One region of the Ruegeria sp. K3 genome, then DNA from elsewhere that is predicted to be linked to it. Evidence: riboswitches for the same ligand, from Rfam matches in the RefSeq annotation. Region 1 holds a riboswitch; the other holds the start of a gene.

Region 1 (4,209 bases):
ATCCTTGCGGGCACATCAAGGTAAGCGGGCTGCCATCCATTTGTGTCCGTCGGCGAAAGAGATCAGCAACTTCGCTTTCCGACGGCAGGACGGGTGAGAGGTCTTCTGGCGTTGTATGCCGACCGATCCAGCGATGGGAAAACACGCCGGGCCATGTCGTGTAGTCTGCGCCCATCGTATAGGGCCGCGGTCGGTGGATCTTCGCGGCGTTTGCAAGCCTGATCGCGGCTAAATAGCTCGTAACGGGTGGGGAGATCTTGAATCCGAGTTTGATCAGATCATCAACGTCCAGCATCAATACATCTCCGTTTGGTCATCGATTCGGGAACCGGGCGCGGGCCAAGCTCAGATAGGTTCTGAGCCGGATCGCATTAATCGGTCCTAAAGGTTCGTGATCTGCCGTGACACGCCAGGGCGCGAAGCTCATCGCGTCTCCATTCTGCGGATCAAATTCTGCACCTTTGGGAATCGTGATATCCGCCACGGGCGTGACGGTATGATGGTACGGATCAAGAGGTGCATCTGGTTGCGGGTCGCATGCCCACCGGATGCGATTGTCGAGCACATCGAATTCGTCGGCCGGGCGCGGGGGCTCAATCACACACAGCTCGAAGTGATTATCTCCATCGGCCACGTCTTGCCGCAAACACTGCCCGATCCCATCTGGGTCGTCTACCGGATGTGCCGGAATTTTTGGTTTCGCGCTGCGGGCCAAGTATCTGACCGTTAGATCGGGGCCCAGCCGATACGGTGTTGTCGACCAGAAATGGACCTCAAAAGGCGAGTGCATATAGTTCGAGGCAAAATCACTCGCGACGCGAAACTGACGCTTGCCTTCACGAGTGAGGAAGGCGCGAAATCCTGCGCGCAGCCCTTTGGTGATCAACCTAAGGCTCCATTTTCGTCGCCCTTTGATCGCGTGCTGGACCGCTTGTAATGTGGCGACAAGCCTGCCCAATCGCTCATATTCATCGGGGACGTAGCTGGGAAACACATCCTGATCGACCAATACGAAATCGAACTCGTCGCTGAGTTGTGTGGTCCCCAGATGCGCAAGTGCCTCGGCGTCGATCAGCTTGGGGCCTGGCACGTCAAAAAGCTTGATCGCCATCCCGTGGGCATCCGATTTCCGGTCATCCAGATGCGCGCCGTTGGAAAAGCGAAGTGCGGCTGAATAGGCAGCGGGCTGTTCAAACAGGCCGTGACGGAACTGTTCTGGTAGATCGTTTCTGACAGTGAATGTTGCAGCCACGCACCCGTGACTGCGCCCATGCTGAGCCCTTAAGCGATGGCCTTTCCACCGTGCAACGGCCTCGAGATTGTGGTCAATGACATCATCAACAATATCCGGCGGCAATGCGTTTTGCGAAACATGCGTCAAAGAACCGTCTCCTTGGATAAACCCAGGCAATGATCAAACAGGGGTAAGGCGCTGACAAAGCTAAACCTCTAAATTTGTTCAGCTTACCTCAGATTGTCTAATTTCCAAACACACCAACTATGGACAGCCGTGGCCAGACAAATTCGGCGCGCAGCCCAACCCATTCGGTTGGTGCTACGGACACGTGGTTGCCCGCGCTCGATCCTCGACCAGAGTTGGGTGCCTTCGACTTTATCATTGACGTGTCCGGTGTTCTCGGGCACTCAATCGATTGATGGTTCCCGGTGGTGTTGCCGCGGGATGAAAAGGGAATACGGTGAGGTTTGCCAAAAGGTGCCAATTCCGTAACTGCCCCCGCAACTGTAAGCGGTGAGCAAGGCCAAACAGCCACTGGTCCACAGGGTCGGGAAGGTTGGCCGAGCGCGGACCCGCAAGTCAGGAGACCTGCCATCAGATGTTTAACCAACCCGGGGCGGGGCGTCCTGGAAGGAGGCTTTGATGGCGCGTCAATCGCGTGTTTACATTGTCGGCAGCTTCCGCATGCGCTTGGAAACAAGTGGAGTGGACCATGCCAGATACGCCTGATCATTTCATTCTAGTCTGCGAAAGCTGCACTGAAGGGCTGCCCCTTGATGAAATTTGCGATGCGTTGACCGGGAAATTACATCGCAGTTTTGCGATCCGCGCGTCGTCTTGCATGGCAGGCTGCGATAGTCCCAGAACGGTTGGGTTCCAGGCCGTAGGAAAGGCGCAATACCTTTTTGGTGGCATTCAGACCGCGGATGAGGTGCAGGCGCTGGCTGAGTTTGCAGCGCAGTATCGTGAAAGCCCGGATGGCTGGACAAATGCCACTGATCGCCCGCAGGCGTTGTTCAATAAAACCCTCTCGCGCATGCCGCGGATCGAACAGGGGGCATCGCAATGACGTTGCGACCCTTTCTGATTGCCGAAAACCTTGAGTATTATGCCCTTAACGGAGATGTCCTGTTGCAGGGCGTCTCGTTCGAGTTGGACGAGGGTTCCATTCTAGCCATCGCCGGCCCGAACGGGGCGGGGAAAACGACGCTTCTCAATCTGTTGTGCGGCGCTGAGCCGCTGGCACTTGGCGATGTTCGGATCAAAGGACGCAGTCTGAAACAGCTCTCCGCCAAAAAGCGTGCGCGCATGATCGCAGTGGTAGGTCAGCAGGAACTGCCCGATGGACGCTTGGCGTTACGCGATTATGTTGCGCTGGGGCAAATACCCATCCGTGCGGACCGCTCTACCGAAGGCCACGCGCAAGAGCTGGACCGGATTTTAGACCTGACCGGTCTCGCCAATCTCGCGGACAAGCGCATGGCCCAACTGTCCGGAGGCGAACGTCAGCGTGCCCATATCGCGCGTGCTTTGGCGCAGAACCCTTCGTTGCTGTTTCTGGACGAACCGACCAACCATCTGGATCCTGATGCAAAAGGGCGGATGCTGTCTTTGGTCGCCGAGCTTGGGATCACCGTGGTCATGATTGTACACGATCTGGTCATGATCCCCGAATTCGCCACACACGTGGCGCTGATGAAATCGACCCGTATGATCGAGTTTGGGTCGGTGGACAAGGTGCTGACACCCGAAAGAGTCCGCGAAACTTTTGGCGTTGATTTCCTCTGCTTTCTCCACGAAGGCCGCGTGATCCCGGCGCTTGATATTCGAAGAACCACAGTCTCAACTTAGTCGAAGGAACACACTGAGATGAAATACATCTGGCCCGTGGCGTTTGCCACCGCCATGGCAAGCGGTGCTGCTGCGCAAGAAGTCACCGTAGACAACTGCGGCGAACCACTGGTTTTTGATACCGCGCCCGAGCGCCTGGTTGTGCATGACATGAACATGACCGATATGGCCTTTGCATTGGGTCTGCAGGACAAGATCGTCGGCCTGACCGGCATCACCGGCTGGTACAAGACCAGCCCTGATTTTGATGCTCTGCGCGGCGACATCCCCGAGCTTGCGCCGAAATATCCGACCGTCGAAAACCTGGTGGCGGTTGAACCCGACCTGTTCTTTGCAGGTTGGTACTATGGCATGAAGCCGGGTGGTGATGTGACCCCAGATACATTGGAACCGTTCGGAATCAAGACCTTGGTTCTAACGGAAAGCTGTGTCCATCTGGACAAGGATCGCCCCGAAGCCAGCATGGATCTTCTGTTTGGCGATGTGTTGCGCTTGGGCAAGGTGATGCAAGTCGAAGACAAGGCCGAGGCTCTGGTCTCGGGCTGGAAAGAGCAGCTGGCAGCGATCGATGCCAAGACTGCTGAACTGCCCAAGCCCCGCGTCTTTCTTCTGGATGGTCCTGCAGATGCTCCGTTTACCGCCGGTAAATTCGCGATTCCCGATGCGATGATCACAGCCGCTGGTGGTGAAAACGTCACTCATGACATGGACACGAGCTGGGGCCGCACTTCGTGGGAGGCCGTTGCCGCATCGAACCCGGAATTCCTGGTTTTGTTGGATTATCAGACCGGCAATGGCGCCGAGGACACCTTCAAGTTCCTGCAGGAACATCCCGTCATGTCGCAGACTGATGCCGTCAAGAACGAACGCTGGATCGGATTGCGCTACGAAGAGCTGACGCCCGGACCGGCAAATATCGAAGCGATCTCGAAGATGGCGCGCGCGATGCATCCGGGTCAGAGCTGATATGGGCGGATTGGGCCTGACGTTGTTGCTGGGGGCGGTCGTTCTGGCCGCCCTTTTGCTGATTTCCACAATCTACGGCACAACCTCGATACCTTTGTCCGAGACCTTCACCGCGATCTTGCGCGGTACCGGGTTGCAGGACGGAGAGATGTCGC
Region 2 (4,209 bases), on a different contig from region 1:
GCAGCATCGCCGCGCAGGATCATATCCATCAGATCCAGCACCCGGCCCCGATCGGCCAGCCCCAGCATCGCGCGCACCTGATCCGCGCTGGTTTCACCGGCCCCGTGCGAGATCGCCTGATCAAGCAGCGAGGTCGCATCCCGCGCCGATCCCTCGGCGGCCCGGGTGATCAGCGACAACGCATCCTCGGCAATCTGTGCCCCTTCGGCATCTGCAATCTTGCGCAGCAGTCCGATCATATCCTCCGGCTCGATCCGGCGCAGATCAAAGCGCTGGCAACGGGACAGGACGGTCACCGGGACCTTGCGAATCTCGGTGGTGGCAAAGATGAACTTCACGTGTTCGGGGGGTTCTTCCAGCGTCTTGAGCAGCGCGTTGAAAGCGCTGGTCGATAGCATGTGAACCTCGTCGATGATATAGATCTTGTAGCGCGCGGATGCAGCGCGATAGCGTACGCTGTCGATGATCTCGCGGATGTCATTGACACCGGTGCGGCTGGCGGCGTCCATCTCCATCACATCGACATGGCGGCCCTCCATGATGGCTACGCAGTGTTCACATTGACCGCAGGGTTCGGTGGTAGGGCCGCCGCTGCCATCGGGACCGATGCAGTTCATACCCTTGGCTATGATCCGAGCGGTCGTCGTCTTGCCGGTACCGCGGATGCCGGTCATGATGAAGGCCTGCGCGATCCGGTCCGCCTCGAAGGCGTTTTTTAGAGTGCGCACCATGGCGTCCTGACCGACCAGATCGGCAAAGGTTTCGGGGCGGTATTTGCGGGCAAGAACCTGGTAGGCGGGGCTGGGCGTCTCGGTCATGTCTGCTCTGTCGGATTCGCGTTACGCCGCAGCGTAGAGGCCCCCGCCGCCCGCGTCCACAGCCAGCCGGGACGATTTTCATTTTGGAATGCGTGGGTATGCGGCTAAAATCCACTCTATTCTATTTACTGGACCAGTATGTTGTTGGGTGAAGTTTGTTTGGGGGGAGATTATGTCGCAACTGGTGGTTTATGCGTTGCAGGTCGGCGGAGGCACCTTGGCCTTGTCCTCGATGCCTGGGCGTGGAGGAACGTATGCAGAAGACCTTGATCTTATCGCAGACTGGAAGCCCGGGCTTGTGATCTCGATGACGACTGAGGTTGAGATGATTCAGGATGGTGCGCGGAATTTTGGCGCTGATATTCAGGGGCGTGCCAGCAGATGGGTGCATTTGCCGATCGAAGATTTTGGCACGCCACCCAAGGAGATTGTGGAGCGCTGGCCCCGCGTTGGCGCGACTGCCCGTCAGGCGTTGTCAGGTGGTGGCCGTGTGCTAGTGCATTGCCGTGGTGGCTGTGGCCGATCCGGGATGGTGGTTCTGCGTCTGATGGTTGAATGCGGTGAACGGCCTGAGGCGGCATTGAAGCGATTGCGTACGGTGCGTCCTTGCGCAGTCGAGACAAATGCCCAGATGCTTTGGGCCGTTGAACCGGCCCGTGTTCAAGCCGTTTGACGGCCTAGACACCAACATGTGGCGAGATTTCGCCACCGGTATGTGGTACCAGAAGCGAAGCCTCAAGCATGGCGCACGGATGGTTCCTCAGCAGGTCAGAGGGCAGGCTGCTGAACTCGGTCCCGAACATCATGTCAGCGTAGTCATCAAGCCGGTCGATCGCAGTTTCAGGATCGGCGCCGCAGAATACGCGGATCTGATCACATTGGGCGCGAAAGCGGGCGGTACACCCCTCTGGGCAGTGCGACAGGTCTATGCTGCCTTCAATTTCGAACTCAGGTTTTGTGATCGGCTGTGCAGACGACATGGCCTGCGTCAGAGCCCGCGCCATCTGCGCCAATGCGGGGCAGGGTGCGCCAGTACGTTGGCACACGGTCGCCGTGAATTCGTGTGTTTTGGTCTTCCAGATCATCAATGCGCCCTCCGCGCGCAAGGCGAGGGCGTGGCACAGGTTGGTCGTTGCGGAGCACGATCAAACCCGTCCCGGACACCCCGCCCGAGTTTCGGTTCTACATCCGATGGCAGGTCTCCTGACTTGCGGGTCATCGCTTTGCCGACCTTCCCAGCCTTCAAGGCCAGTGGTATCTCGGCATTGCTCTCCGCTTACAGTTGCGGGGGCAGTCTCGGACTAGGTTCTTTCCGGATTTATCCGGGCAGAACCGCACCGTGTTCCCTTTTCATCCCGGCCCGATTGGGCGCGAGAACCATCGCGCCATGGCTAGCGGCTGCGCCGTGCCCGAGTCAAGAAGATTGCGTCAGGCAAGTGACGTACGGTCCAGCTACGTCAACCTTGACTTGAGGCGCTTCGGGTGAACTGATCAGTTCAGTCGGTATTGGAGGGCACCATGTTGGACACGCAGCTGGCGGTTGTGACCGAGGATTTTCAGATCCCGTCCGACCCGGCAATGTTGTCGGCGCGGCTTTACCGTCCGGTTGCCGACCCCGAAAAGGTGGTCGTCATAAACGGTGCGACTGGGGTGCCGAGGGATTACTATCAGTACTTCGCCCGATGGCTTGCCGAAGAACAGGGCATGGCCTGCCTGACCTATGACTACCGGGATTTTGGTCACTCTTTGGTGGGTTCGCAAAAGCGGTCAAATGTCACCATGGCCGATTGGGCGTTGATCGACATTCCAGCCGCCCGGGCCGAGATGCGCCGACGGTTTCCGCAGGCCAAGCTATGGAGCATCGGTCATTCCTTGGGCGGAATGTTTGGCCCGATCCAACCCGATATCGATCAGATTGACAGGATGATCTGTGTCTGTTCGGGTCTGGTAACGCTGGCGGATCACCCTTGGCCTTATCGCGCTTTGGCGGCGTTGTTCTGGTATGGTCACGCGCCGCTGGTGGTCAAGGCGCTTGGCTACCTGCCCGGGCGGTTGGTCGGGTTTGGATCGGACCTGCCTGCCCAAGTCTATTGGCAATGGCGCAAATGGTGCACCGCCCCCAAAAGCTATGTGCCAGAGATCGGCACGACACTGCCCGCCGCCCGCTGGAAAGACTTGGGCAAACGTGTCGATCTGTTTACCTTCGCAGATGATGAAATGGTGCCGCCGGATGCTGTCTGGCGTCTTGCCGATCTCTATGGACCCAAAGCCGGGCGCCATCTGCTTGCACCAAGCGAATTCGGAGTGTCCAAGATCGGCCATATCGGTGCATTCGCAAGACGGAATGCGGCAGTCTGGCCTAGGCTGATCGCCTGATAGCGCTGGGCACCGGTAGGTCGGTGCCCAGCTTCGTTATAGCCCTTTACGGGATTTTTTCTCGTGCATCACGCTGCGCACCATCTTGCCGAAAGCCTTGTCACGGGCGCGGGCCTGCGCCACCGAAGCGGAATTGTGTTGGTCTTCGCGCCGCAGCTTGCGCCAGCGGTCCAGCCGCGCGGGATCAAGCGTACCAGCGTCGATTGCCGCCTGCACCGCACATCCGGGCTCAGACTCGTGCTGACAATCCGAGAAGCGGCAATCCAGGCTGAGGTCTGAGATGTCCGAAAATACCTCATCCAACCCCTCCTGCGCATCCAGCAGACGCAACGCGCGCATGCCGGGCGTATCGATCAGCCAGCCGCCATTGCGCATGCGATGCAAGGCGCGTGCAGTTGTTGTGTGCCTGCCGCGCGCATCGTCTTCGCGAATACCTGCGGTGGCCTGATCCTGCCCCGTCATCCCGTTGGCGAGCGTCGTTTTCCCAACGCCGGATGATCCAAGCAAGGCGCTGGTTTGTCCTTTCGGACACCACGACAGAACTTGTTCGAGATCGCCGTGATCCAGCGCGTTGACCGCAAGTACCGTCAGAAACGGGGCGAGCGATTGGGCTTGATCTACATAAAGGCTCGGATCATCGCACATGTCCGATTTGGTCAGAACGACCACCGGATAGCAGCCTGCCTGATGCGCCAGCGCAAGATACCGCTCCAATCGTGGCATATTGAAATCGGCGTTGCAGGAACTGACGATGAACAGCACATCAACATTTGCAGCAATCAGCTGCGCCGCTGCCCCTGTACCTGCGGCCCGGCGCTGCAGCAGGCTGCGCCGGTCCATCACTCGGCGTATGCGTTTGTTTTCATCCGCCAGAACCCAATCCCCAACGGCATATGCGCCGGTTGATTGATCCAGAGATAACAAAGGCGATTCACCTTCAGGGCGCAGCCCGATCAGTCGATCCCGGTGTACGGCCGAGATGCGATACGGAAGAAGTGACGGATCAGCCGTATGC

What was found. A riboswitch is a leader RNA that binds a small molecule or an ion and turns the genes downstream of it on or off. The one in region 1 is predicted to bind cobalamin.
Region 2: it holds a riboswitch for cobalamin, as region 1 does, so the genes downstream of both, ACR0MP_RS17465 (hypothetical protein) here and ACR0MP_RS20790 (DUF1636 family protein) in region 1, are expected to answer to the same signal.

What each region holds. Positions count from the first base shown of each region.
Region 1 covers NZ_JBQFMM010000016.1:26,934-31,142, reverse strand. Annotated here, with positions in the region: gene ACR0MP_RS20800 (peroxidase family protein) at 1-295, opposite strand, end outside; gene ACR0MP_RS20795 (catalase family protein) at 314-1,381, opposite strand; cobalamin riboswitch at 1,640-1,847, shown strand; gene ACR0MP_RS20790 (DUF1636 family protein) at 1,950-2,306, shown strand; gene ACR0MP_RS20785 (ABC transporter ATP-binding protein) at 2,303-3,088, shown strand; gene ACR0MP_RS20780 (ABC transporter substrate-binding protein) at 3,107-4,054, shown strand; gene ACR0MP_RS20775 (FecCD family ABC transporter permease) at 4,056-4,209, shown strand, end outside.
Region 2 covers NZ_JBQFMM010000010.1:137,636-141,844, forward strand. Annotated here, with positions in the region: gene ACR0MP_RS17455 (DNA polymerase III subunit gamma/tau) at 1-818, opposite strand, end outside; gene ACR0MP_RS17460 (phosphatase domain-containing protein) at 991-1,491, shown strand; gene ACR0MP_RS17465 (hypothetical protein) at 1,496-1,903, opposite strand; cobalamin riboswitch at 1,995-2,215, opposite strand; gene ACR0MP_RS17470 (alpha/beta fold hydrolase) at 2,337-3,194, shown strand; gene rsgA (ribosome small subunit-dependent GTPase A) at 3,231-4,209, opposite strand, start outside.